DNA from 4 places in the Lysinibacillus sp. NPDC097287 genome. Region 1 is predicted to be linked to each of the others. Evidence: riboswitches for the same ligand, from Rfam matches in the RefSeq annotation. Region 1 holds a riboswitch; each other region holds the start of a gene.
The links. Region 1 has a riboswitch for S-adenosylmethionine ahead of ACIQ2D_RS11420 (cyclase family protein). Riboswitches for the same ligand answer to the same signal wherever they lie in the genome.
Positions count from the first base shown of each region.

Region 2: it holds a riboswitch for S-adenosylmethionine, as region 1 does, so the genes downstream of both, ACIQ2D_RS19595 (bifunctional homocysteine S-methyltransferase/methylenetetrahydrofolate reductase) here and ACIQ2D_RS11420 (cyclase family protein) in region 1, are expected to answer to the same signal.
Region 3: it holds a riboswitch for S-adenosylmethionine, as region 1 does, so the genes downstream of both, ACIQ2D_RS12940 (O-acetylhomoserine aminocarboxypropyltransferase/cysteine synthase family protein) here and ACIQ2D_RS11420 (cyclase family protein) in region 1, are expected to answer to the same signal.
Region 4: it holds a riboswitch for S-adenosylmethionine, as region 1 does, so the genes downstream of both, metA (homoserine O-acetyltransferase MetA) here and ACIQ2D_RS11420 (cyclase family protein) in region 1, are expected to answer to the same signal.

Region 1 is NZ_JBIWCX010000007.1:22,622-30,099, forward strand. Features, by position in the region: gene ACIQ2D_RS11400 (sodium/glutamate symporter) at 1-1,140, shown strand, start outside; gene ACIQ2D_RS11405 (DUF4272 domain-containing protein) at 1,457-2,632, shown strand; gene ACIQ2D_RS11410 (hypothetical protein) at 2,682-3,035, opposite strand; gene ACIQ2D_RS11415 (DUF2225 domain-containing protein) at 3,056-3,739, opposite strand; gene ACIQ2D_RS11420 (cyclase family protein) at 4,298-5,035, opposite strand; SAM riboswitch class I at 5,127-5,228, opposite strand; gene ACIQ2D_RS11425 (YuzC family spore coat inner layer protein) at 5,343-5,744, opposite strand; gene ACIQ2D_RS11430 (50S ribosomal protein L25/general stress protein Ctc) at 5,942-6,574, shown strand; gene ACIQ2D_RS11435 (MFS transporter) at 6,629-7,478, opposite strand, start outside.
Region 2 is NZ_JBIWCX010000019.1:29,363-36,840, reverse strand. Features, by position in the region: gene ACIQ2D_RS19625 (hypothetical protein) at 1-261, opposite strand, end outside; gene ACIQ2D_RS19620 (SEL1-like repeat protein) at 771-2,057, shown strand; gene ACIQ2D_RS19615 (chemotaxis protein) at 2,248-2,745, shown strand; partial or broken gene ACIQ2D_RS19610 (protoglobin domain-containing protein) at 3,182-3,643, shown strand; gene ACIQ2D_RS19605 (methyl-accepting chemotaxis protein) at 3,797-4,414, shown strand; gene ACIQ2D_RS19600 (protoporphyrinogen oxidase) at 4,594-5,982, shown strand; SAM riboswitch class I at 6,120-6,220, shown strand; gene ACIQ2D_RS19595 (bifunctional homocysteine S-methyltransferase/methylenetetrahydrofolate reductase) at 6,430-7,478, shown strand, end outside.
Region 3 is NZ_JBIWCX010000008.1:103,452-110,929, forward strand. Features, by position in the region: gene ACIQ2D_RS12920 (DMT family transporter) at 1-525, opposite strand, end outside; gene ACIQ2D_RS12925 (DNA-binding protein) at 680-910, shown strand; gene ACIQ2D_RS12930 (homoserine dehydrogenase) at 962-1,948, opposite strand; gene ACIQ2D_RS12935 (hypothetical protein) at 2,318-2,704, opposite strand; gene ACIQ2D_RS12940 (O-acetylhomoserine aminocarboxypropyltransferase/cysteine synthase family protein) at 3,083-4,381, opposite strand; SAM riboswitch class I at 4,502-4,616, opposite strand; gene ACIQ2D_RS12945 (glycerol-3-phosphate acyltransferase) at 4,775-5,404, shown strand; gene ACIQ2D_RS12950 (DASS family sodium-coupled anion symporter) at 5,600-7,081, shown strand; gene scpC (succinyl-CoA:acetate CoA-transferase ScpC) at 7,138-7,478, opposite strand, start outside.
Region 4 is NZ_JBIWCX010000009.1:140,286-147,763, reverse strand. Features, by position in the region: gene ACIQ2D_RS14255 (AMP-binding protein) at 1-379, shown strand, start outside; gene ACIQ2D_RS14250 (DJ-1/PfpI family protein) at 605-1,159, shown strand; gene ACIQ2D_RS14245 (YhdT family protein) at 1,353-1,616, shown strand; gene panF (sodium/pantothenate symporter) at 1,616-3,061, shown strand; gene ACIQ2D_RS14235 (NAD(P)-dependent alcohol dehydrogenase) at 3,249-4,379, shown strand; gene ACIQ2D_RS14230 (nucleotide excision repair endonuclease) at 4,427-4,801, opposite strand; SAM riboswitch class I at 5,105-5,215, shown strand; gene metA (homoserine O-acetyltransferase MetA) at 5,310-6,245, shown strand; gene ACIQ2D_RS14220 (GerAB/ArcD/ProY family transporter) at 6,279-7,439, opposite strand.

The DNA of each region.
Region 1 (7,478 bases):
TTTTCATTCTCCCCAGGGAATATGAAGAAAGATCTTAATAGAATGGGGGCATATGCCTCATACAAAATATTGATTATGAGTGTGCTCATTTTCGTTCCAGTGGTTTTCTCAATAATAGTCATTTCTAAATGGGTTCCTGATATTAACTATGGTTTTGGGTTATTATTGGCAGCGGGATTCTATGGTGGTCACGGAACAGCAGCCGCAGTAGGGTCAACTTTTGAGAATTTAGGTTTTGCAGCCGCAACAGATCTAGGTATGACATCAGCCACTATTGGTATTTTAACAGGTATATTTGGCGGACTCATATTTATAAAAATGGCTACAAAAAAAGGATACACACACTATGTGAAAGACTTCTCCGAAATTTCAGAGGACATGAGAACGGGTTTAATAAAACCTGCTAATCGAGTTTCTATGGGAACGGAGACAATTTCGCCGATAGCACTTGATCCACTAGCTTTTCATGTTGCGCTTTTACTGATTCCATCCGGGTTAGGATATTTGCTAAATACATATATCGCAAACACTTGGGGGCTAGACTTCCCAACATTTACAATATCGTTCATCGTCGCGTTAGTCATGTATGCAACTATGGGGCGGGGAAAAACAGGAGTCTATAAATATGTAGACGAAAATGTGGTAAATCGGTTAGGTAGTTCGGCTACTGATTATCTTGTATTCTTTGGGATTGCTTCTATAAAGCTACCGGTTATTATTGAATACGCACTTCCACTAGGATTATTAATGCTTTCAGGTATTATCATTGTCGTACTTCTGTTATGGGTAGTCGGACCAGCCATGAACTATGAAAGTTGGTTTGAACGTTCAATATTTGTTTATGGATATGCAACAGGCGTCTTTGCGATTGGTCTAACTCTATTAAGAGTAATAGATCCAGAGAATAAATCTAAGACACTTACAGATACGGCTATTGTTGGCCCGCTGAATACGCCGATTGAGTTATTTGCATGGTCTGCGGGTCCAGCCATGCTGCTTGGCGGACAACATTGGTCATTTGTAGGTATTTATGCAGCCATTTCGATTATATGTATTGTCATCTCTATTAAGTTTAAATGGTGGTATTGGAAAGTGCCTTTAGGGGATAGACCAGATGCCTCTGCACCCAATAGTGAGTGATGATGCAGAAGAGTATCAATACCGTTGAAATTCCCGCTTTAATAAGGTAAAGAAATCACTAGAATTGCACAGAAGTAATTTATAGAAGGGTTACCATCAATAATTAAACGTTGTAAGATTAAAATGACGGCTTTCTTTTGTTAAAGGAAGGCCGTCTTTTTTATACTTCCGTCAATTCTCCCCTGGCTATTGCTCACTTTTCCGTCATTTGTGACTAGCTTAATTTATGGTAATATTTAGTTGGTATAATCGTTAATGCAAGATAACTAATAGAACTTTAAGATTTCAAATAACGTGCTGCGAAGGAGAGATGAGTTTGAAGTATTTCACGGTATACGCTTCTAAGAACGATACTGATGATATTGGAAATGGGATTATAGATGTTTTCACAAAAGGTTTTCGAATCAGGAGAAATGAAAATGAATATTTTATTCAATCTAAGACGCTTTTCAACAAATCTAAAATTACAATAAGGATTATTTCAGAAGATACAGATCCAGATTACTTCGACAAAAATATTCCTGGGATGATGGGGTATTATGATGAAATTCCTTTTGAAGATGAGAATCTTAAAGGGTTGGTGTTGACACAAATATCCGTTTTAAATACGATGATTGCTATCGAAATGGAGAAAGAAATTAATGAAGAACAGATGCAGTTATTTACTAGCCTGCTAGCACAAATAGGTGGAATTGGCTTTTTACCAAACGGTACTTTGCTAGATCAAGATGGTCTTGTTATTGTTTATCCTGATGGGAAATCAGGACCTGCCAAATTCAGACCGCATGGTTGTACAAGAAAGATAATGGGACATGAAGTTACGTCTGAAGAAGGCGAACAAAGAAAGAATAAGACAATTGTTTATTTAAATGAAAAGGGAATTTCATTTATTAATTCACTACCTCAGCTTCCACCTTTAGCGCATTATCAGTTTAGAACACAGGAAGATATAGCAAGAAGAGCTGTTGCGTTATTAATTGTTATCCAATATGCGTGCGATGTGGTGCAAGGGGGAGATATACATGAATCCAAAGACTTCTTCATGAATATGCTGCAGAGATATGGTGTGGACGAATACCTGACCAACAAAGAAAGAGATTTTTTCCATACAGAAGAACCGAATAGGCAAGAAGCGGTCGATATTTCTTGGCAATATGAAGCATACTGGGTACTTATTTGGGCATTGGGTCTTGTTGATACACTCGATTTTCCTGACGATGTTTGCGACTGTGAGTATGCAATCAAAGTTGTTTCAAGCTGTGAGTCGTTCGAACATTTTTATGTCAAAACTTCGATGCGAAACAAGGCGGAGATTATGGATGAAGCAGACAAAATTTATAGATTGCACTGGGCTTGTGTAAATAGTCGAATACATGAACAAGAAGCACCTGCAGGTATGAATGAAAGTATCATCATTGAAAGACGTAGGGGATTATTCTGGATGATGGGGCACCTTGATGAAGAATGGGATCATATTTCAATGGATACCTAACTGAAGATGACAAAAAGGGCACTTAGCATAAAGGGTGCCCTTCCTTTTATTATTTATAGTGATATGTGCTTGGTTGTCGGTCTCTTCGTTGAATTTGTTTAAACCATGCTTGATCTTTTTCTTCTTGTTTTAATGTATTGACGATGGAGGATGAACAGCTAACACAGGTTCTAGCTTGCGTAATTTTGCCACATCGTTCGCACGGGGCACCAATATTGGGGAAAATAGTGTTTTTTAGTTTTCCTGCTTTCACCCATTTATAAAGCAAGTCGGAAGAAACGCCTGTTAATTCAACGACTTCATCATTTGATAAGTTACGATTGTTTTTTCTTAGTAAAAAATGAAGTAATTCCGAAAAAATATCTTCTTCTCTCGCATCTAGTTTTTTCCCAAACAGCTGCATTCTACTTCGCTCCCCGCCTTTTAATTGATGGTTTCGGTGATATTGATAGGGTTCTCGTCATACTTATAATTTTCCCAACGATTACGGGCTAATTTCCTGTATTTATTTGAAACGCTTCGATCCGAGATTAAGCGGGAGAATCCCTTCTTTGCATCTTTTATATCTCCAAGACGAAGACTCAACTCTGCATTTAAAAATTGAATTCGCTCCTCGCCTTCTTGATTGGTAGCAAAAGACTTGCTGTAAAATTCCCTTGCAGACTGTAAGTAGCGCATTTCAGCTTCAGGGTCATTTTTTAATCGATAGAGCCACGCTATTTTCAAAGCTAGGTTTGCCATTAGAAGAGGCTCTTCCATCGAAGATTTTGACACAAGATAGGCTAGCTTGTAGCTAACAATCGCATCATCTATCGTGCGCTCCTGGCAAATGTTCACCGGTTTTTGGAGCTCTTTAATGTACAATTCATTAATCAGTAGCATGAATGGCCCATAGGTTCTTGTCATGGACTTATGATAGGCATAGCCACAATGAGGACAGACAGCTACTTCATATAATAATGGATTCAAACCTTCATAGACTGGCATGAAATCGGTATGTTCTTCAATGATCTTATAGCGATTAGGACGTACTTTGTATGTTGTAAAATGCTTCTTGCAAAATTTGCAATCTACATTACTTTCGTAATAGTAAATGTTAAATCCCATAAGAACCAACTCCTTTACATCGGGTTAATTATCGTTCCTTTTGTTCTAGTAATACTCTGTATGTAATAATTCAATATATTTAATCAATGTTCTCTTATTCTATCAATTATATGTAATTTGGTATACTCCTTTGGAATTATTAATACAATACCTGCTACTTTCTCATATTGTTTTTAAGAGCAAAGATTACTAAATTTGTCTTACAACGGCATCTGTAGTTGGTGGAGGATTTGATAGTAGTTAATTAAATTAAGTGCAAAAGTTGCTCTATATAAGCAACTTTATGGTGTTATTCAAACCAATCCAGATAGGTGTCGACTATTGAACGCTGTAGTATAAAATGACCACTTGTGAATTGTATGTGAATAATATTATGCCAACTTACATTTTTTCAAAGTGTAACGTTGGAATTGAAAGTGTTACTCGGAGCTATTAGCGTATTTTTATGAAGTGATAGAAAAATGTTATAGAGTAACTAGAGAAGGGCTATCAAAGTCATTAAAAATGATTTTGATAGCCCCTTTTTATTTTAGTATTTTACATTTTTAAAACATATAATCAAGGCAAAATAGCAAATGAACGTACAGGGAACCCAGATGCTTTTTCGGGTTTCGGAACAATATTAAAAATAATTGCACCCTTTGGTGGTAGCTTATCCAAGTTCGTCATGAGCTCGATTTGATATGTATCTTGGTCGAGTACAAAATATTCACCATCTAACTTGCCGTTTTTACGAAAATCAGCTGCTGAATCAGTGTCGAATGTTTCATGACCTATAGCATTTACTTTTCGTTTTTCAAATAGAAACTTTAACGCTTCAAATCCCCAACCAGGTATATGATTATTTCCATCCTCATCTTTATTGTTGAAAGCTTCTTTATCAGGCCATCGTTTACTCCAATCCGTACGAAGTGCAACAAATGTCCCAGCTTCAATTCTTCCGTATTTTTCCTCAAAGTCAAGAATATCTTGCACACTTAACGAAAGGTCATTATTGGATTCTGCTTCCTTGGATTTATCAATAACGACAAGTGGTAGGACAAGCTCTTTCAGTTCTAATTCATCCAAGTAGCGTGTATCTCGAACGAAGTGAATGGGTGGATCGATATGTGTTCCGTATTGTCCAGGAAAAGTGAATTGTTGTGCAAAAAATCCATCTTCATGTGAGAATAACGTCTCAAATTTTGCATCGTCAAACATAAAAAAGTGTGGCGAATCTTGTCCAAATGTGTGTGTTAAATCGACCCATTCTTTTGATTTCAATAGTTGAAGTGCTTGTAAAAGATCATTTGTCATAATGTGTTTCCTGCTTTCCTAATATTTTAGATAAAAAAAGAGAACCCAATTTGTAAAAGAGGGCCCTCGTGCATACTAACTGAAGTTATTCCTCTCATCTTTAAGGTGATTTTCACCGATTGGAATTAGCAACATGCTAGAGCTGGTTGCTGAGACTTCATAGGGACAACCCATCCGTCTCTCTTGATAAGAATATAAGTGTGTGAATTTTCGGAAATATATTACAGCCACTTTATCATATTAAATAGAAGTTTACAAGTTCAATAGGGATACTCTGTTAATTGATGTATCCACTACTTTTTTTGATTCACCAATCTAATATTAATGTCAGTCCACAACAAGCATGTTCAGTAAAACGAATTTGAATGCCATCTGGTGTGAATTTTGTGTCGAACTTAATAGTAATACCAGTTGAGGTAATTAATCTGTCAACTTCTGCTTTATTTGAAAGTTGTGCAGCACTCATGAGATTGTGGGCGAACTGTTCTGAATCTGCAATTTTACTTGTTAGCAACTGAGATTGTTGCATTATGGCCTGCATACTTTTCGCTGAAATCTTTAATTGACGCGTGTTTACAGGTGGAAATGAATTATTATTTGTCGGCATTGCCAATTGACTAGGGAATTGAGCGAGAGACGAATGATTTGCCATTACCCACATCGGATAATGATTTGAGTAGGAATAATAGGGATAGTAATTGTAATACAATAAAATTCCTCCAATTCAATAGCTGATATTATATCTTATGAATTGTTCTGCTTTTAGGTGTAGCGTGTGATTTTTGGTTTGAACTCGAATGTGCAGCTACTTTTGAACAACGATTTAGTCAATGATTTAGGTATAAAAACTGGTGTAACGGGCAAAACCTTTTATGTGATGAGTTTCCATGGAAGGGGAGAATGATAATGAGTTCAGTATTAACTGCAAAAAAACGTAATGCAGGCCCTCAATCGACTTTAACTAAGCTTAGAAAAAGTGGTGATATTCCTGGTGTCGTTTATGGCTATCAATTGGCATCTACTGCAATTTCACTGGATGCAAGAGCGTTTGCTAAAGTGTTAGCGAAAACGGGGACTAATGGTGTATTTCAATTAGAGGTTGATGGGAAGAAAGTGAATGCTGTACTAAATGAACTGCAGCGTTGTGCGTTAAAGGGCAATATAAAGCATTTAGATTTTAAATCCATCAATATGACAGAAGAGTTGGAAGTCGATCTCCCTGTGACACTAGTAGGGGATGCAATCGGCGTGGCAGATGGTGGTTTTCTTTTACAGCCACATCGAGAGGTTAGAGTGAAGGTGAAACCATCAGATATACCAGAAGCACTAGAAATCGATGTGTCGAATGTGGCGATTGGTACTTCACTGTATGTCGCAGATATTCGAAATAAATTCCCGTTTGAAATTTTAAATGAGGATGACTATACATTGGTTGCAATTACACCACCACCTGCTGAAAATAAACAAGAAGAAACAGTAGATGGAACGCCTGAAGTGATTGAAGCAACAGGAAAAAATCCTTCTGGACAAGAAGAATAATCTAAACAAATAGGCTACGTCATAGGTCAATGCTTTGACTTATGACGTAGTTTTTTAATAGCTGTCTTTTTGTTTGTTTTCGAAAATTATCCATATTAATGTGACGATCGCTGCAAGCATGACCATTAGGAAGCCATAAATGGGTGTATGTTTTAATGATTGATATTGTACAACCAATCCACCTACGTAAGATCCTAGAAAAATTCCGATATTGAAGGCAGAAATATTTAACGCTGAAGCCATCGTAGTAGCTGTGGGTACATATTTTTCAGATAGCTGAACGGCATAGAGTTGTAAGCCGGGTACACTCATAAACATGAATAGCCCCATAAGTAAAACCATAACTAGACCAACAATCTGAGATTCTAATGAAAAGTTAATGCCTAGTAGTGCTAGAGCAAGACTGATAAAGATGAAGAATAATGCGCGTAAAGGATTATTATTTGCAAGGCGTCCTCCTACAGTATTTCCTATTGCTACACAAATCCCGTAGACGACTAAAATAACTACGATTGCTTGAGGGGAGTATCCCATGTGTTTTTCTAAAATGGGAGATACATATGTGTATACGACAAATACGCCGCCGTAACCGATTGCTGTAATGAAAAGAATTAACAGCATTCGTACATTACCCAAAACTTTACCCATATCACGTATCGAAATTGGATTACTCTTTGATAGATTACTTGGCACGAGTAATGCATTGCTTATTAAACCAATTATGCCGATGATTACGATGAAAACAAATGACATACGCCAGTCTGTTACTTGACCGATGAAAGTCCCTAATGGAACGCCGGTCACAGTTGCCAAAGTCAAACCTGTAAACATAAATGCAATGGCACTTGCGCGTTTATTTGGTGCTACGACATCAGCGGCAATGACAGCGGCAATCGACATAAAT
Region 2 (7,478 bases), on a different contig from region 1:
GCCTGAGAAGAAGCCGCCTTTTTTAGCTGTATCTGCTTTGTTAGTAGAATTCGTGTTATCTTTATTTGTTGTTGCATTGTTTTGATCTTTAGAATTATCTTGTGATTTTTGGATATTTGAGTTGTTATTGTTACTGAAGCCTTTTTTACCAGACTTGTACGATTTCGCTTCCGCAGTTGGTGTATCAAAAACTAACAATGTTGCACCAACAGTTGCGAACATCAATGTCGCTGCAAATAGAGCGGCAAGAATTTTTTTCATTACTTACATTCCTCCAAGAATATTATTGATATTGTCATAAAATATTTCATAATAACAATACTACATTATATTATACAGAAAATAAAATAATCGCTATATTTATTTTTTGAACTTCAAAAAAAATGAAATAGTAGTGTAGACTATAGAAAAAACTTAATTAAAATAGAAATGCTTGTAACTTGTTCTAAAGATAAATAAGTTCGAATAATAACAAATATCTTGCTGATGAGTAAAAATTTTTTTTGTATTTTCGAATGTGCAGATATACAAAACGTGTAAAACAAGACAATAAGATATTGGTTAGAGAATAGAGTTCTTTGTAGTGTTCAATACATTCATATGCGACTCTATAGGATTAATTAGAAATGTATAAATGATTGTATAGGAATGACTTTTATACATTACAGTTTAAGGGGCAGTGACTTTCAGAACATATGTTAAACAATTTTTCACTTTCTTCCATATAATAGTGCAAAGGCGTTTTTTTTATATAGCTAAGGGGGGAAACGATGTATAAACAATTTTTAGCCATTCAAAACAAAGAACGTATTGCAGCACTACAGCAGCTAGTGCAAACACAAAACTCATGGTTTGCACAAAACATCATGTTGCTTACACTTCAAGAAGTGCAATTAACGATAATTCAAAAGATGATTTATCAAGTAGTGCAGGAGTTATTAAAGAAGAACCAGCAACGTCATTTGCAAATTGTACACCCGAAGCAGACGCAATCCATACAAGAAAATGTCTTAACGCTTTTAGCTGAGTATGATGATTTGCTGAGAGAAGCAATACCTCTTCGAATTTATGTGGAGATCTGGCAAATTAGCTCGCTGGAAAAATTAGCGCATACAGCTGAAGTTGTAGATGATGTACTTGATGTGCTGGAATGGTATTTTGCGCATGACGACGAAGCAATAGAGGCTTTCGAAGAAGATGACTTAGATCATGAGGAAATGATTGATTTATATAAAGATGCTGTTGAGGAGAATAATGCGGAGGCACAGTTTGAGCTGGGAAATTACTATAGTACGGATGAGGATATTTCATATCTGCCTAAAAAAACAATAAAGTGGCTTGGTGTATCGGCAGCACAGGGTTATGCGGAAGCGCAATATGAGCTTGGGAATTATTATTTTGAAGGTATTGGCGTGTCTGAAAGCTATGAACGAGCTTTTTCGTTGTATGAAGCAGCTGCAGTGCAAGGGCATGCAGATGCTGCAAATAATTTAGCGGATATGTACTTTAACGGTGAAGGCGTTCCTGAGAATATGGAGCTAGCAAAACAGTGGTTTGATTTTGCAGCTAAGAATGGTGTGGCAGAAGCGATGTTTACACTAGGGATTATGGCGGAGCAAGGCTTGGGAGGTGCAATCGATGAGAACCAGGCATTTCTTGCTTATAAAAAATCAGCAGAGTCGGGTTATGTGGAAGCACAGTATCATCTTGGTGGCATTTATTTAGAGGGGCGTTTAGGGCAGCGAAAGGACATAAATCAAGCATTGTATTGGTATGAAAAGGCAGCGGTACAATACCATGTAGATGCTTTTTATGATTTAGGGTTTATATGGAGTACAGGTATGGCTGGCATTCGCAATATTGAAAAAGGTATTCATTGGTTTAAGAAAGCAGCACTCCAAGGCGACCCAGAAGCGAAACTACAACTTGGGCATATATATAATAGAGGAGAAAGCATTCCGCAGAATATTGAAGAAGCGAAAAAATGGTACCGATTAGCGGCAGATGCAGGTGTTGAGGAAGCCTATGAAAAGCTTCAGGAGTTAGAGAAATTATGACCGGAAATAGGGAGAACCTATAACGGTAAAATAAATTCTAAAGGAAAAAGTTATTCGCCATAGTTAATTGGTGTTATTTCAATATATATTATTTGTTATTGCAGACATGATTCGATACAAAAAAGGTTTATTGTAGAGGTGTTCGAGGCAATATAGTAACAATGAGGTTTTGAAAAGGAGCTGGTTGTGAATGGACATCTCAAATTCATCGGTACAGGAAAATGAACAGGAATCAAAGTTACGTGTGCTCCAAGAAGTGTTAGTTGGGCAACGCGATGATCTTTCTTTGTTATGTAGTATTATAGAGTATCTAAAGAGTCACAAAAGTGTTGGGTTGGATAACCAAGATACAAAGAAGTTTACAGAGAAAATTCAAGTATTAAAATTACGCCAAAGAAATCGATATGAACTGATTGATAAGGAAATTAACGAAAACCTTTTTGAGATAAAAACAGGTAAAGTAGATAGCCGTTTGTTTGCTGGGTATGGTAAGGAAATTCGAAAATTGGAAAGTGGACTTCGTACGTTAATTTTGTTTACATGCGATGTTATTGAAATGATGACATTAGGTTCTACCGTAGAAGATAGAGTAAATGATCGCATTTACTATTTTGATAAGCGTTCAATATCGTTAGAAAATGAAATGCTTGCAATGCAAGGTAAAGTGACAACTATTTATAATAATTAGGATATCCGTTGTTATGGATATCTTCTTTTTTTGATTTTGATAATTGTCTATCAGATTTCAAAACTTTACCTATGAATTAAATTACCAATTAAAATTTGGAAACAAATTCATTAATTTTATTTATTTTACAATAAATGCTAAATTAATGTATAATCAATAATTGTAATTTCAATATAAATCATTTAAAGGTGATTTTATTGTGGATTTATTAACAATATAATGCTTATTTCACTATGATTTTGATATGGGGTTTTGGGATAATGTAATATGGGGTATTACGGAATTTATTGATGAGTCGGTAAAATATTTAAATAAACGGAAATGGAATAATGCTCAACTATTCCAATGTTATATGTGAGTGAAAGAGGGAAAAAGTGTGATTTTTCAGAAGAAAAAAAAGGTTGCGGTTTTAGATTTACAACAATATGCTGTCAAAATGGATGTGTCTAGTCATCCGTCCATACGGAAGCAAATTGAAATGTTAAATTTAACAGAGCAAGATCTACAATATTTAAAGGCGTTTAAGCCGTATGTAGAGGAAAATATTAATCACATTGTTGATCGATTTTATGACATGATGGGAACCGAGCGTAGTTTAACTGATATCATTAACAAAAATAGTTCTGTTGAAAAGCTGAAAATCACCTTAAGTCGCCATATTATTGAGATGTTTAACGGTATAATTGATGAAGAATTTTTTAAGAGACGTATTAGTATTGCAAAGGTTCATGTGCAGATTGGATTAAAAACTCAATGGTATATTTGTGCCTTCCAAGACTTATCGATTTCCTTTATTGATTTGGTCGAAAAATATGTCGAAAACCCGGTAGATCAATTCAATACTATTCGTGCAATCTCAAAAACTTCAAATTTTGAGCAGCAGCTGGTATTAGAAGCATTTGAAAATACGGTCGAGAATTTAAAGCTAAAGGTAGAAAGAGAAAAAGTAGCAGTTGAGAGAAAAATTGTGGCTTCTTCAGAAGGACTTGCTGCTATTTCACAAGAAACGAACGCTGCTTTTCATTTGTTGAATACACAATCAGATGGAATTATGCAATTAGCTAAAAAATCCCTAAGTGTATCTGCATTAGCTGAAAATCAGGCGTTAGAAGGAAGAGAACGCCTACGTAATCAGTCTACAAACATGCATAATATTATCCACTCACTTGACGATATTACAGATAACATTGAACAACTTGCAGATATGTCTAAAGAAATGGAAAGTATTATGAGTGTTGTCACGAATATTGCAAACCAAACTAACTTATTGGCATTAAATGCTGCGATTGAAGCAGCTCGCGCTGGAGACGCGGGAAAAGGCTTTAGTGTTGTTGCTGATGAAGTCCGAAAATTATCAGATCAAACAAAGGAATCTGTGACGTCAGTCGCTGAATTATTAAAAAATACAAATGAACGAACGGACAAGCTCGTTCTTTCGTTAAGTAATATTCAGCAGGAGGTTACTTCTGGTGAGGAAAATATGGCGCAAACAGAAGGGCAATTCAATAAAATTTTAGATGCTATGACGGAAGCGAAATCTCAAAATGATTGCATGGAAAAAGAGGTGAAGGCTGTTACTGGAATTGTCAGTGAGCTAGCAATCGCCTTTGATGAAGTGACGCACTCAGCAGATAAGTTGGCGAATGTTGCACAAGACTTAACAGAATAAAAACGAAGAAAATGCTCGGTAAGTGATAGGGGAACTTACTGGGTATTTTTTTGCCTTTAGGGTGTAGAGACTATAATAGCTAGCTAATTATAGTTTCTAATTTTGTAAAGGGTTCTGCGTAATTTTTTGGTGAAAAGGTCTATAATTAAGAGTAAAAAAGAAAATGGGAGCGGATTAGGATGAAGACAGTAGCTGTATTAGGCGGTGGCATTACGGGTTTATGCACGATGCATTATTTACAACGACAAGTGTTAGAAAAAGGTCTAGACGTTAAGCTCGTATTGATTGAACAAAATACATACTTAGGTGGGAAACTGCGCTCTGCATATGAGCAGGGCTTTATTATGGAAACAGGTGCTGATTCCATTGTGGCACGTCATAAGGGTGTTATGGAGCTAGTGAAGGAGTTGGATTTTGAAGAATCTCTTGTATATAACGAGACAGGTACATCTTATATTTATACAAATAATGAGCTACATGCAATTCCAACAGATTCAACATTTGGTATTCCAATGAGTTTGGCTTCGTTGGAATCAAGTACATTGGTGACGTCAGCAGGAAAGCAGGAAGCGTTAAAAGATTTTACGCTGCCAAACGTAGGCTTCACGAAAGAAAGTTCGATTGGTGAGTTTTTAACGTATTATTTAGGCGAAGAGCTAGTGCAAAATCAAATCGCCCCAGTACTTGCTGGAGTATATTCTGGAGATTTACACCAACTATCGATTGCTTCAACATTACCGTATTTAATCGATTATAAAAATGATTACGGTAGTATTATTAAAGGTTTTGAAATGCATCGCGAACAATTTGTCAAAGCGGCAAATAAAAAATTCATCTCCTTTAAAAATGGTTTATCGGCACTAATAGATCGACTTGAGGAAACATTAACAGAAGTTGAAATACTAAAAGGTGTAGCGACAACAGCTGTTGTGAAAAATGACAATGACTATACAATTTCTTTAGCGAATGGCGAGACAATAAAAGCTGATCATGTTGTAATGGCGATACCGAATGAAGCCGTACAGCGTTTATTAAGAGATGAGTCTTTAAATGAGTATTTTGAACAATTCAGTACAGCTTCAGCTATTACAATTTATTTAGGATTTGATGTGCCAGATACGGTGTTGCCGGCAGATGGAACGGGTTTTATTGTTTCACATAATTCTGATTTGCAATGTAATGCTGCTACGTGGACGAGTCGAAAGTGGAAACATACCTCTGCTGAAGGCAAATTACTCGTGCGACTTTTCTATAAGAGCATTAACCCTGCATATGAGCAGTTACGTGCGATGTCAGAGGAAGAACTAGCAGAAGTTGCTTTGGAGGACGTACGAAAAAGCTTAGGAATCGAAGATAAGCCAGTAGTAGTTAATGTCGCGAAATGGATAGATCAAATGCCAAAATATGATTTAGCGCACCATGATGCATTACAAGGACTAACTGCTGAGTTAGAAGTAAAGTATCCAAACTTATCACTTGCAGGGTGTTCTTATTTTGGAGTTGGCATTGGCGCTTGCATCCAAAATGGTAAAAAAGTTGGCGAGATGATAGCTGGAAAACTTGTATAAAGGTTTTTTCCATATAGTAGGGGAAACATAAAATTGATGTGTTTTAGATTAAAATTTCTTTGTTCGGTGAAATAGTCTTGACGTCAACGAGCGTAAGCGATATGATTCTTTTAATTATTTAAAAAATTCATACAATATTCTTATCAAGAGAAGCCGAGGGACTGGCCTTATGACGCTTCAGCAACCAACTTAATGTCAGGTGCTAAATCCAGTAGACCTTTTGGTCAGTAGATGAGAAGGAAAAACAATTACGACTCGTTAAAGCCTTCTTTTTGTAAAGAAGGCTTTTTGCTTTATTCAGCGTTAGAACGCTGAATAAAACAAAAGCCTCCGGCGGATGTCACAGATTTTAAAAGTAATGAATTGTGCATACACAATTCAAAATCTGGACGAAGATCCGCTAGAGCGAATTTTATAGATGATATGCGACAGAGGGGGCTAAAATTTATGGGATTGCTTGAAAAGTTAAAAACACATGTGCTAACAGCAGATGGTGCAATTGGCACGTTGTTATATGGTTATGGTTTGGAGTACTGCCACGAAGAGATGAATGTGCAACGACCTGAGTTAATTGAAAAAATTCATCGTGAGTATATTGCGGCAGGTGCTGATATTATTCAAACGAATACATACGGAGCGAATGCTATTAAACTAGCACGGTATGGTTTGGAATCACGTGTACAACAGTTCAATGAAGCTGCAATAACAATTGCCAAACGATCAGCTGCAGATGGTGGACAGTTTGTACTAGGCACAATTGGTGGGATTCGCGGCATTCGTAAAAGTGACGCGACGCTGGAAGAAATTTTAACAACAGTTGAAGAGCAAGCAACAGTGTTATTGGCAGGCAATCCGGATGGCCTTCTACTTGAAACCTATTATGATTTTGAAGAATTAACAGCAACTTTAAAGATGCTAAGAGCAAAAACACAGTTGCCAATTATTGCGCAAGTATCGATGCATGAGCCAGGTGTATTACAAAATGGAATATCATTGAATCAAGCGTTACATGAATTAGAAGCATTAGGCGCGGATATTGTTGGGGTAAATTGTCGTTTGGGTCCGCATCATACGATTCAAGCGTTTGAGGGAGTGGAGTTACCTAAAAATGCATTTATGTCGGCTTATCCAAATGCCTCCCTTTTAGATGTGGAAGATGGCCGTGTGGTCTATGAATCTGAAGCGGATTATTTTGGACGCGCAGCGGTTGCATTACGTGACCAAGGTGTACGTTTAATTGGGGGATGCTGTGGTACGACACCAAAGCATATTGCTGCAGCTAAAAAGTATTTAGAAGAGTTAACACCTGTGCAAAACAAATCTGCGAAGCCAGAAAAGATTGAGATCGTGCGTGAGCCGGGACCAACAACGTACGAACCTCTTCATGAAAAGGTGAAGCGTGAGCGTTCAGTTATAGTGGAGTTAGATACACCTAGACATTTAGAAATAGATGGCTTTATAGAGGGCGCGAAAAAATTATATGAAGCTGGTGCAGA
Region 3 (7,478 bases), on a different contig from region 1:
TGCTTCCTCTCGCATCATTAACTTTTTACTAACGTTTGTGTAAAAAGCAAATGACACCCCTGCACATAATGCCAGTATAACCCCACCCATATGTACTACTGCTTCACCATTATTAACAAATAGAAGTACACAACCAACGATTGCTAACGTTGTCGCTAGTCCCCAAACTTTCGTCGGACGTACATTCCATAGCAACCACTCTAACACACCAGAGAAAACTGGCGCACTGCCAATCGTTACTACTGTACCAATGGCAACACCTGTTAATCGAATTGATGAAAAAAATAACCCTTGGAATAACGCAATACTTGCTGCAGCCAATAATGTCCATTTCCATGACCACGTGCGTACCCGTATTTTACCTAGTACCATTGCAACAACTAATAACAATCCGCCACCAATAGCTGAGCGTATCGCTGCTACTGCTACCGGAGAGATACCATCATCTAAAAAAGTTTGTGTTGTACCAGTCATCCCCCATAATATCGCCGCAACCAATACAAAAAAATATGGATATATACTCAAAAACAGCACCTCTATCCTTACCATTATTACCTTCAACTATACCACTACAAAATCATCAAACAATTCTTATTTCCCATTTTCTTCATCCAATAAGTTAATAGGCGCTTTGGCACAAAAAAAGTTATAATAGTACCAACAAAAAGGAGCGAACAATATGTATAAAACATTAGAGGAAACTGCCATCGACCTCGGTATGCCAGAGGAGCAGGTACTTCGATACATCTATGAGGGACGTATCCGCTCTGTTTACGATGGAGAACAACTGCTCATAAATAGCAGCCAATTCAGTACTTATTTTGATCAGCTCGAGCGCATTAAAGAAGAAATTGAAATTTGGCGTAACACACCAGTTCCTGAGGATATTGATGTCAAAGATGAGGATTAAGAGTACAAATTAAAAATTCCCGTGCAGCGAATTTGCCTGCACGGGAATTTTTTAAATCGTCACAACAAAGCCTGCACGTTTGCCGATAATTTCTGCGTAATCTTCGACCATAACACTTGCTGTCGGATACATGCCTGCACCTGGGCCAACTAGCGTTAATGTGCCAATATAATTTGTATTCAGTGCTACTGCGTTGTTTACGTCATCGACTGGATAAAGTGGATGTTCTTTATCAACTAATAATGGGCCGACTTTTGCTACCACTTTACCATCTGCTAACTTTTCAACCTCTGCTACATGGCGGTAACGTAAGCCTTTTTCATTTGCTTCTTTCACTTGCTCTGCTGAAATATTGTCAATACCTATTACCTCTACGTCAGCCCAGTCTGGTTGCGCACCAAATGCTAGTGCACTTAAAATCATTAATTTTTTGAAAGCATCTTGACCAGATACGTCATTATACGGATCAGCCTCTGCATATCCTAGTTTTTGCGCCTCGGCTAATGCATCTCCGAATGACCAACCTTCCGCACGCATTTTCGTCAAAATATAGTTAGATGTACCGTTTAAAACGCCTTGGATACGACTTACATCGTTTACAAGAAGAATGTTTTTCATCGTTTTAATAACAGGTACACCGCCTGCTGTTGTTGCTTCAAATCCTACAAAGACACCATTTTTCTTAGCTAGCTGTTGCAGCTCTAGACCACGTTTTGCAAACATCACCTTATTTGCAGTTATTACATGGCATTTATGCTCTACTGCACGTTTTAAATAACCATATGCAGGTTCTTCATTGACAATCGCTTCAAAAACGACCTGCATGCCTGGCTCCGCTAAAACTTCATCCATGCTCGTTGTCATTAAATGTGCTGTACCTGGTACACGCTCACGACTAGTGTCCGTTACTAAAATTTTTGCAACTTCTAGCTCAATGCCTAACTTATTCTTAAGCTCTTCTCGTTTTTCATTTAAAATATGATAGATTCCTTGCCCAACTGTTCCAAACCCTAAGATTGCTGCCTTTATTGTTGCCATTACTGTCATTCCCTCCAACGTACGCTCCAAAGTTTTTATAAAAAAATTTGTGCATCACACAAATTCAAATAATTCAAAATTTAACTTAAAGAAAATTGTAACGTAAAAAAATACAATGTACAAGAAAAATCTTTCTAGGAAGGACATTTGTTTCTCCTAGATGTGCAAAAGAAATCGTTTTCATACTATATATTATACGTATTTTTAACACTTATATAATTTTGAACAAATTTTGACGTTTCATTCTTTCGTGTAGATTGCCCATTTATCTTTACTTCCTTCTATTATAATAGTCTATTTACTTTTGGAGTAAAAAACTCGCTCCCCTATTTTAGAGAACGAGTTGTAGATTCAATATATGAAAGAAAATTAGCTTGCTTTAGTTAGTTGTACATAGCGATATTGTGCTAAAGCCGCTTGTACAACCTTTTCTTCATCTTGCGTGAAGCTTGGTATCGCATACGTGCGTTCTACTAACTGAAATGTACCGTACTTTAAATAGTACTCCGTTGCTGGCAATGCAATATGGTGGTCAGTATGTACCGTGTACGTATCGAATACTTCCTTCACTGTATACTCTTTCTCTTCTGTATACACGGCTTCTTGAAAGGCAGTGTGTCCAAAAGCCTGTTGCCATCGTGTTTCAACTGTCGCAAGTAAGTGCTGAATGGACATGTTATTCACAAACTCATCACTTTCATTTAATTCATAAATAAGATACGATGCAACGTTCTGTGCACTATAAACATTTCCCATTTCAAACACTCCTTCTCCGTCAGTTCTTTAAGATCGAAAGTAGCTGCTGGCTATGTAGCTACTTTCGATCTTTGCTATATATTCAAAAGTGAGGGGGCACTTATGAAAACGTAAATTATATAGTTATTCGTTACGGTTGGTAGCCTTCTAACGTTTAACTTAATCCCTAGTATATAACAAGGTTTTAAAGAGGTCAACAAAACTTATAAAATTACTTGGTATTATTTTTAAAAAAATTCAGATAATCCATCGAATGGGATGAAGTCTTGATATAGCAACGTTTTACGTATTACCAAATGAGGCATTTCGAATGGGAAAATACGCAAACGTTACAACTATCAATCTAGTTTATCTAAAATTAAAGTACTCTAATTAGGATTAGGCTTCTACTTGCCCGGCAGCTACAACTTGTACAATTGCTTGTTCTAAATCTGCAATAATATCTTCTATAGCTTCTAAACCGATTGATAAGCGAATGAGCTCCTCAGATACACCAGTTTGGATTAGTTCTTCAGCCAAAAGCTGTTGGTGCGTTGTAGATGCTGGGTGAATAATTAATGATTTTGCATCCCCTACGTTTGCCACGTGCGAGAATAATTTTACGCTGTCGATCAGTAGTCGACCAGCTTCACGTCCACCTTTTATGCCAAATGTGAGCACTGAACCGAAGCCATTTTTCAAATATTTCTTCGCTAGATCATGTGTTGGGAAATCTTCTAAGCCATTGTAGTTTACGTATTCCACAGATGGGTGGTTGCGTAAATATTCAGCGACTGCTTGTGCATTTTCGTTGTGTTTAGGGATACGCAAATGAAGCGTTTCTAAACCTTGTAATAAGTTAAAAGCCGCATCGGCACTTAATGTTGGGCCGAAATCACGAAGTAATTGCACGCGCAGTTTTGTGGCAAATGCAGCCGTTGCTGTATCAATTCCGTATCGTAAACCATGATAAGATGCGTCTGGTTCTGTAAAGCCTGGGAAACGACCTTGTGTCCAGTCAAATTTCCCTGCGTCTACAACAACACCACCTAATGTTGTTCCATGACCGCCAATCCATTTCGTTGCTGAGTGGACAACGATGTCTGCACCGAATTCGATTGGTGTTGAGCCATAAGGAGAAGCAAATGTGCTATCAATAATCAATGGCAAGCCATTTTCATGTGCAATATTCGCTACTGCTTCAACATCTAATACTTTTAAGCTTGGATTTCCGTAACCTTCAGCGAAGATTGCTTTTGTTTTTTCATTAATAGCTGAACGGAAGTTTTCTGGATTTGTTTCATCTACGAATATTGTTTTAATACCGTAGTTTGGTAATGTGTTTGCAAGTAAGTTATATGTGCCTCCGTATAAAGAGCTCGCTGCCACTATTTCATCGCCAGTACCTGCAAGGTTTAAGATTGAAAACGCGATAGCCGCTGCACCAGATGAAAGTGCTACTGCCGCTGTACCGCCTTCTAATAAAGCGACGCGTTTCTCAAATACCTCTACAGTTGGGTTAGTAATACGTGTATAAATATTGCCCGCTTCTTCTAAAGCGAAAAGACGTTGCGCATGAGCAGTGTCTTTAAATACGAAAGCTGTCGAACGGTAAACCGGTACTGTACGAGAGCCTGTCACTGGGTCTGGCTCTTGGCCACCGTGTAGTAGTAGTGTTTCTGGTCTAAAATTTGTCATTGAATAATTCCTCCTTATTGGTTGTTTTTTTACGATGGTACCGGAGATGAGGAGGATTTTTGTGTAGAAAACAAAAACCCCCTTCAGTTAAGAAGAGGGTTGCGGTTGCAAGTTTTCCTCCCCTTATCTGCCAGATCCAAGTATAGAATCTGTAGGAATTAGCACCTTAGCAAGTTCGTCACTTGCTGGTTGCCGGGCATCATAGGGCCTATCCCTCCGCCGCTCTTGATAAGAGTATGTGATTCAATTTCCATCGTTGTTACACAGTATAAACAATAGTCTATTTTTCTGTCAATACTAAAATTTTATATTTTCTGAACCTTCCGTCTGCTAAATCCCGTACTATAAATACATATACTACTAAAAATAAATATTTTTTGAAAGGAGCTTTTTATGATTCAATTTGCCATTATATGTATCCTAGTTGGTTACCTAATCGGCTGTATTCATGGCTCTAAAGTAGCGCAGTTTTTTTCGGGCGTTGACTTGAAAAAAGCTGGACATGGCAATGCTGGTGCCTCAAACGCCACGCTTTCTCTTGGATGGAAATACGGTATTTTAGTAGCTCTCATTGATATTGGAAAAGGCGTTGTAGCAATAATTGCTGTACATCTTTATTTTGCAGATACCTCACTATTTACAGTGGAACAAATTTGGCTACTTACGTATACGATTGCTGCTGGTGTTATTTTAGGGCATAATTTCCCGTTTCATATGGGCTTTAACGGTGGCAAGGGGACCGCTTCCATAATCGGTATTTTGCTAGCAGTCGATTGGAAAATTGGTCTTTTCGCACTTATTTTATTTGTCATATTATCATTCGCTACAAATTACTTAATCGTAGGTGTACTTGAATTTTATCTTGTCTTTTGTACCGCGACTTATTTATGGATTCCAGGCATTGGCCCTACCCTAATTGCAATTGGACTATTTATCATTGCAATTGTTTTGCACCTTGAAAATATTAAGCGGCTCGTTCAAGGAACCGAACCAAAGGTAACATCCGCTTTTAAGAAGAAATAATATTAAAATAGAATTTTGTCTTTTCCATGACCTTGAATTCTCTCTTATAAATCCATGTTTTCTATAAACAGAGCATATTTTACATCCTTCCAAAATTCACAATTAATTTACAAATTACTTTCTTAATAAAACATCTAACCAACCGATGTTATGGGTAGTTGTAACTATACTTGTAAATTGAAAGGATGAATCATTATGTCTACTTTCGAGAAAGCGGTCCCTAAACGAAATTTAAAACCATTATGGATTGGCTTAGCATTCGCAGCCCTACTTATTATCACATTTTTACCAAACAACGGGGACTTACCTGTAGTGGGTCAACGTGCTTTAGCTATTTTAGCATTCGCTATCATACTTTGGGTAACTGAAGCTGTGTCCTATCCCGTCAGTTCTGCGATGATCATTGCGATTTCTGCCGTATCACTCGGTCTTGCGCCTTCTATGGAGGATCCTTCAGTTGAACTTGGCACAAAAGCTGCGTTAAAAATGGCACTTGGAGGCTTTAGTAACTCCGCTGTAGCACTAGTGGCAGCAGCACTCTTTTTAGCGGCTGCCATGCAAATCACAAATCTACATAAACGTTTGGCCTTATGGGTTTTATCGATGGTTGGTACAAAAACAAAAGCAATCGTTTTCGGCGCAATTTTAGTATCGATAGTTCTAGCATTCTTCGTTCCTAGTGCTACTGCTCGTGCAGGCGCAGTTGTACCAATCTTACTGGGAATGGTTGCAGCTTTCGGTTTACCACGTGATAGTAAACTTGCTGCCCTGCTCGTCATCACCTCTGTTCAGGCCGTTTCCATATGGAATATTGGTATTAAAACGGCTGCTGCGCAAAATATGGTTGCATTGAACTTTATTCAAAAAGAATTCGGCATTGATATCTCATGGGGCGCATGGTTCATTTATGCAGCGCCTTTCTCAATCATTATGTCGATTGCATTGTTCTTTATTATGATTACACTAATTAAACCTGAAACGAATAATATCGAGGGTGGACGTAATGTCATTAAAAAGCAATTAGCTGAACTTGGTCCATTAAAAGGACCCGAAATTCGTTTAATCATTACATCTATTATTTTATTATTTTTCTGGGCAACAGAAGGAAAGTTACATCCATTTGATACCACTACTGTAACCATTATTGCGATCGCAATTTTATTAACACCAAAAATTGGTGTATATACATGGAAAGATGTTGAAAGGGTTATTCCTTGGGGCACCATTATCGTCTTCGCTGTCGGCATTGCACTCGGTACGATTTTACTTGATACCAAAGGAGCACAGTGGTTGTCTGACGCTGTATTCGGTTCACTTGGCCTAGACTCTATGCCGATTCTAGCGACAATTGCACTCGTATCTATTTTCAACATTTTAATACATTTAGGCTTTGCAAGCGCAACAAGTCTTTCTTCTGCACTAATACCAGTATTTATCGCCCTAGCTACAACCATTACGATGGATGTTGACCAAGTCGGCTTCGTATTAGTCCAACAATTTGTCATCAGCTTCGGCTTCTTATTACCAATTAGTGCACCTCAAAATATGCTAGCCTATGGTACAGGTGCATTCAGCGGGAAGGATTTCTTAAAATCGGGTATTCCGTTAACGATTATTGGCTATCTGCTTGTACTACTCTTCTCAGCAACATACTGGAAGTGGATTGGCTTACTATAAAATAAAAAAGGCCTTGAAGGACGATTGAACGTCGACTTCAAGGCTTTTCCATCATTTTATTTAGAGAACGCAGGATCTTTCATTGTGCCATTTTTCGCTAAATTCACATGCCAAGATAAAGCTTTTTCTAAGTCATGTGGTGTATGGTGGCCACCTGTTGCTTCATTTGCATCATTGAAGTAAGCCCATAATTGCTCGCGATAATCTGGATGCACGCAGTTATCGATAATAAGACCAACACGCTCTTTCGGTGCTAAACCACGTAAATCAGCTACTCCTTGCTCTGTTACGATGACATCTACATCATGCTCTGTATGGTCTACATGTGACACCATTGGTACGATACTTGAGATGCTGCCGCCTTTTGCGTATGATTTCGTCACGAAAATACCTAATC
Region 4 (7,478 bases), on a different contig from region 1:
CCTAAATGGTTGGTTGAAAACTGGTGATTTAGCCAAGGTGGATAGCGATGGGTATTATTATATTGTAGGAAGAAGGAAGGAGATGATTATTAGCGGAGGTGAAAATGTCTACCCGCAAGAAGTGGAACAATGTATTTTACGCCATCCATTAGTAACAGAGGTTGCTGTAATTGGCGCACCGGATGACTATTGGGGCGAAATTGTCACAGCCTTTATTGCATGTAATCTTCAAACAAAGGCTATTTTAGAAGAAGTGGAATCACTTTGCAAGACACATCTAGGACACTACAAAATGCCCAAAAAGATTATTTTCATTGATGAATTACCAAAAACAATCGTTGGGAAAATCGATAAGCAAGCATTACGCATGAAAATATAAGATAAAATGAGAGCAGTAATAATTGTATATAAATTTTAATATAAAGGGCCTTTTAGAGGTCCTTTTTTGTTTTTTACAACAGTTCTCCACATACCTGTTCAAAGTATAGAAGGAGCGGATTAAAATGATTCTGCGTATTTTGCGAAAATTAAAAAAGTTTAGCAGGGAATCTCACTTAAGTGTCGAATTAAGCTACTAGATTCACAAAGAAAAGGGGATGGGAAGATGGCAAAAAACGTATTAATTATTGCTGGCGACGCAGTAGAGGCGTTGGAGATTTATTATCCATATTATCGTAGCTTAGAAGCGGGCTATAATGTGACGATTGCAGCACCTTCAGCGAAGAAATTGCAAACCGTATTACATGATTTTGTAGATGGGGTCGATACATATATCGAGCGTCCCGCATATGGGTTAGAGGCCCATGCAGCATTTGCAGACATTGATCCAGCGCAATTTGATGGGTTGATTATTCCAGGTGGTCGTGCGCCTGAATATATTCGTCTGAACGAGTATGTCCCAGCGATTGTACGCCATTTTTTTGATGAGAATAAGCCAGTTGCAGCCGTTTGTCACGCAGCACAGATTTTTGCGACAATTCCAGAGGTGCTACAAGGGCGTGAACTTACGGCCTATATCGCTTGCAAACCTGAAGTTGAAGTAGCAGGAGGTACTTACATTAATGCTAATCTGCATACTGATGGTAATCTTGTAAGTGGTCATGCATGGCCAGATTTACCGGGTTTAATGCGAGAATTCATCCGAAAACTAGAAGATTAAATATTGAGTGTGTCCGAGTGAATCATATCGGACACACTTTTTTTATGATTCTCAACATTGAGGAAACGCTAGGTTTATAATTTGTTTTCTCGCATACCATATACAATTATTATTTTTTTACGATAATTCCTTCACAATACTTCCCATAATGAGTGCAGGTCGGTAAAATAGGGTAGGTTAGGGGGATTCAACTTTGAAAGATCAACGTTTTAAAATTGCGCATAAAGAGGCGCTTATTGGCATTGGACTCGTTATTGTCAACTTTGCCATTTGGTACGGCTTTGCATACGGTTTGGGCTCAGGTGATCCGACAGAATATAAATATGTATTTGGCTTCCCGGCTTGGTTTTTCTATAGCTGCATTGCTGGTACCGTTTTTATGATTTTCCTGGTTTGGATTGTCATGAAGCTATTTTTCACAGAGGTGCCCTTTGATGACGAGGAGGTGGATGAGTAATGCATGGACAAGTTATTATTCCGCTATTTTTATTCTTAGTCATTATTTTTGGTATAGGGATTTGGGCAAATAAACATGTACGTTCTTCTAATTCGTTTTTACAGGAATATTTCCTTGGTGGACGTGAAATGGGTGGCTTTATCCTTGCGATGACGATGATAGCAACGTATGGTAGTGCGAGTAGCTTTATCGGAGGACCTGGTGTTGCTTACAATAAAGGCCTTGGATGGGTATTACTTGCGATGGCGCAGTTACCTGCAGGTTATTTTGTACTGATGATTTTAGGGAAAAAGTTTGCCATTATTGCAAGACGCTATCAAGCAATTACGTTAATTGACTTTTTACGTGAACGCTATAAAAGTCATGTCATCGTGATACTGTCGGCAATAAGTATTATTATATTCTTATTCTCGGCAATGATGGCTCAGTGGGTTGGCGGCGCTCGTTTAATCGAATCACTCACAGGCTTGAACTATACCGCAGCACTATTTATCTTTGCCATTTCAGTGTTAGTGTATGTGATAATTGGTGGTTTCCGTGCTGTGGCATTAACAGATATGGTACAAGGGACGATTATGGTCATTGGTACTGTCATCTTGCTCATTGGAACAATTGTAGCTGGAGGCGGTATTGACAATATTATGGCGTCTCTTGTAGCTGAAAATCCTAAACTTATTTCACCATTTGGTGCAGAGGGTGAGTTAACGCCATTATATGTATCAACGTTTTGGATTTTAATCGGGATTGGGGTAGTTGGGTTACCCCAAATTGCTGTACGTGCGATGAGCTATAAAGATTCGAAAAGTATGCATTTAGCGATACTAATCGGTACAATTGCCATCGGTACCATTATGTTAGGGATGCATCTTATCGGGGTATTAGCTCGCCCTGTCATGCCAGGAATTGAGATTGGTGATAAAGTTATGCCACTACTGACACTCAAGGTGCTACCACCATTTTTAGCTGGGATTGTCTTAGCTGCTCCTATGGCAGCAACTATGTCTACGGTCAACGCACTACTTATGCTAGTAAGTTCAACTGTCGTGAAGGATATTTATTTAAACTACGTAAAACCAACTGCAAGTGATTCAGAAATTAAGCGTGCAAGCTTTATTGTCACAACTGTAATTGGCTTAGCGGTTGTCCTTTTTGCGCTAAATCCACCAGATTTGCTTGTATGGCTGAACTTATTTGCATTTGGTGGGTTAGAGGCAGTATTTATTTGGTCAGTGGTGCTCGGTCTATACTGGAAAAAGGCAAACAAATACGGGGCAATTGCTTCGATGATTACGGGTATGACGCTTTATATTGTCATTGACCGTTTTTATCCATCCGTATTTGGCATGCACACTGTAACCATTCCAATTGTCACTTCGCTAATTGTCTTTGTAATTATTAGTTTATTAACTGCACATAAATTTAAGGATGAAAAGTTATTTATCTAGAAAGTAAAATGCCACAGATGTTATTTCTGTGGTGTTTTTTTATGTTAAAACTCACTTGATTTCTATTAAATAAACCTCAGAAATGTTTCTTAAGGAAGAATATTTTTACATGAACATCTATTTAGTATATATGAATAGACGAATTCATACATTGAAGAAATCTTGAAAAAATATGGGGGGGTTATTGATGAAAGTATTAGCAGCTGTTGTAAATGGTATAAATGAAGAATACAAATTTGAAAAGTTATCGTTAGCAGAAATGCAACCCGATGAAGTGCTTATAAAAGTAGTTGCGACAGGTATTTGTCATTCAGATGAAGCATTACGTGTCGGTGACGCAGCATTTCCGTTACCAGCAGTACTTGGACATGAAGGCGCTGGAATTGTTGAACAAGTTGGAAGCGCTGTCAAACATTTTAAAGCTGGCGATCAAGTTGTCATGTCCTATAAATATTGTGGTCATTGTACAAATTGCCGTTCTGGTAGACCAGCCTCTTGTGATAGCTGGGCCAAGTTAAATATGTTTGGTACACGTGAAGATGGCACACATACTTTTTTCAAAGAAGATGGTACGCCAGTTTCAAATTTCTTCAGTCAGTCTTCATTTGCAACACACACATTAGTACATGAGCATAATTTAATTAAAGTTGATGATGCTGCAGATTTACGCTATATTGGGCCATTAGGATGTGGGTTTTTAACAGGCTGTGGTACCGTTGTGAATGGTTTACAGCCGAAATTTGGTTCGTCCATTGCCTTATTTGGCACTGGGGCAGTTGGCTTAGGGGCATTAATGACAGCAAAAATTGAAGGCTGTAAGACCATTATCGCCATAGATATTCATGACTCACGTCTAGAACTTGCTAAGGAACTTGGTGCAACGCATACAATTAATAGCAAGACCGAGAATTTAGGGGAGCGTATGCTTGAAATTACTGGGGGACAAGGCGTTAATTATTCCATTGATACAACAGGTGTTGCGGCAGTAATGAAGGCAGCAATTGACGTACTTGGTGTAGGTGGTATATGTGCACCCGTAGCTGTCACACCTAATAGTATTGAAATTAGTACACTTACTGATTTAGTATTTGCAAACCGTAAGCTTATTGGTGTACTAATGGGTGATACTGTACCACAAATTGCGATTCCACAATTAATTCAATACCACCAAAGTGGGCAATTCCCATTTGAAAAGCTCGTAAAGTTTTATAAATTTGAGCAAATTAATGAAGCTTCTGCTGATTCAAATAACGGCTCTACAATTAAGCCGATACTCATTGTTGATGAATCTTATCGTGCGGACGAGCCACTCATCTAAATAAAGAAGAGACCAACTCAACGGGGAGCTGGTCTCTTTTTTATCTCTTATTCAAAAAACACTTTATCTGTATTGTATTTTGCACGGAATGTGTTAATCGCATATGTTTCATAAATTTCACGTTCCATTGGGTCGTCAATTTCATATACTTCAATTTTGAAAATCTCGGCACGGTGCTTTTGCATCGGTGACACGTTATCTTCAAAGTGCTTTTTAATACGTTGACGAATTTTACGTGCTTTACCTACAAATAATAATTCGTTTTTTTCATTGTAGAAAAAGAAAATACCGCCTTTTTCACGTGTGATTTTATGGAAGTCGATAAAACCATGATAAGGTGTGATTTCTACATCTCCTGGTTTTAATACTTGTTCACGTTGACGAATAACTAAGTCTGGTTTTGGTAGTTCGATTTTAATCAAGATATTCACGTTCCTCTCTATTACATAAAGTATATCCTAACATAATTCAAGCGCCGTGGCTATTACGAACTGAATTATGACATATTAATAACATAAAAACTTGCGTGTGTAAAATTTTTAAAACTGTTTTTAAGGGTAGGCTATTCTAATCTATTGATGAATAAAATAATAATGACTACTATTTATCGAAAAGAACTAATGTAAAAGATCCATACTTAACTCCTCTAACTTACAAAAAACAAAATATTCTATGTTTTATTGAAATTCTGTATTATCCATGGTACAATTCAGCTTAATTAAATAGTCTTATCAAGAGAAGTCGAGGGATTTGGCCTGTTGACGCTTCAGCAACCTCTAACTTAGTTAGAAAGGTGCTACTTCCAGCAAAGGATTTTTTCCTTTGAGAGATAAGAGTGATCGTGATTAAAACCCTCTCATTCTATCTCACATGGAATGAGGGGGTTTTTTAATTTATATAAAGAGAAATTGATGAAATGGGGAATGCAAGATGCCGATTAATATTCCGAAAAACTTACCAGCTGGAGAACATTTACGTGAGGAAAAAATCTTCGTAATGGAAGAGGACCGTGCGAGGACACAACAAATTCGTCCGTTAAATATTTTGATTTTCAACTTAATGCCTGAAAAAGAAAAAACTGAGTTGCAATTACTACGTTTACTGGGGAATACGCCGCTTCAAGTAAATATTACGTTTTTAAATACAGCAACACATGAGTCTAAAAATGTTAGTAAATCACATTTACAGTTATTTTACTCAACATTTAATGAAATACGTCATCGCCGCTTTGACGGTATGATTATTACCGGTGCACCTGTTGAAAAAATGGAGTTTGAGGACGTCAATTACTGGGACGAAATCGCTGAAATTATGGACTGGTCAGCGAAAAACGTGACATCTGTTCTACATATTTGTTGGGGGGCGCAGGCTGCTCTTTACCACCATTACGGTATCGGGAAATTTGAACTGCCTGAAAAATGCTCAGGCGTCTATTCACATGTTATTACAGACTTGACGGTTGATTTAGTTCGTGGGTTTAGCGACGCATTTACTGCGCCACATTCTCGCTATACTTCAGTTTCCATTGATGATGTACGCGCTCATCCTGATTTACGTTTATTATCATATTCTGAGGATGCAGGCGTCTTTATTGTCCAATCAAAGGATAATAAAAATATTATGATTACTGGCCATCTAGAGTACGATGCGACAACACTTGCAGACGAGTATAGCCGTGACGTTGCTAAGGGACTTGATATAGATGTACCTGTTAACTATTTCCCTAACGATGATCCAGCAAAAGAGCCAATTAATACATGGCGTGCTCATACACATTTACTATTCTCAAATTGGTTAAACTATTATGTATACCAAGAAACACCATATGAATGGGATTTTGTCGAAGAAATCGAATATCATATCTAGAAAAAACCCCTCCTTTGTTCACCAAAGGGGGGGTTACTCTGTTTGTCTTTGTGAATGTTCTTCATTACCCTTATCTAAAGGGCTTGGTTTTATGTTTTTTTCTTTGTCTGAAATCTTACGTATTTTTGCAACGATTAATAATAGAAGCGGTAGGAAAACAGCGAATATTGAGGCATATGGTAACCAAATTTCCTTAATGAAAATTTCTGAATGTACGATGTTTGGATGAACAATTTGAGATAGTGCGACTGTAATCATCCCTAGGGGTAATATGAGTGGTCGATGATCTTTTGTATTAAGTAGTTGTCCCAACCCCTTTACTGCTGCGTAAAAATAGATGAACGATCTAATATAGATTGTAGTAATCCACATAAACGTCATAATAATCTCAATACGCTGCAAAAAATTCCCGATTGAAATTCGTTGAGCTAATGTATAACTTGGAAAAGTTCGTAAGGATGTATTCGTTGACCCTAGGACTAAAATAGACAAAGAAATCAATATGATTAAAAACAAGCCGCCTACTAAGGTGCCTATGTAAAATCCTTTTTGAGCCGCCTTTTTCACATTGACGGTCGAAGGAAAGATCATTAACAAGACAACAAGCGGGAAAGCAAAAGTACTAACAAAAAGTAAAATACCGTATATGAATGACCCTGGCGTTGCTTCAAAGAGAGGTTGTATATTTTTAATCTCGATATTTGGAGTAATGAAAAGAACGAACATGACAAATATGAATAAAAATATTGGAAATAGTATTTCTGCGGATCGTGCAAAGACTTCTAAACCCAAATAAGTAGCAAACATAATGATTAACATAAACAAAAGTGCAAATGCAACTGTTGGTGTCTCTGGCATGACTTCGGTTTGCATAAAATTCCCGATGTAATAAAGTAATTCTCCTGCAGCCAGAAAAGTAAATAGTGTAAACGCAATAGATACGACTTTACCAATAAATTTCCCTAATATTTTTTCGTTTGCCTCCACTAAAGATAAGCTGGGTGTTGTATTTCCGACTGAAATATATAACTTTACGAGCAATAAGCTTACAGCAACACCCATAATAGCTACTATCCAAGCATCCTGTTTAACTACTTGTGCGATGCTTGATGGTATTATTAAAATAGTTGTACCTATGGAACAGAGCAAAGTAATTATTGTAAATTGACGTGCACTTATAACTTGTTTTTCCATAACTTTTCCTCATTTACTTAATATATTTCAATGGACAGA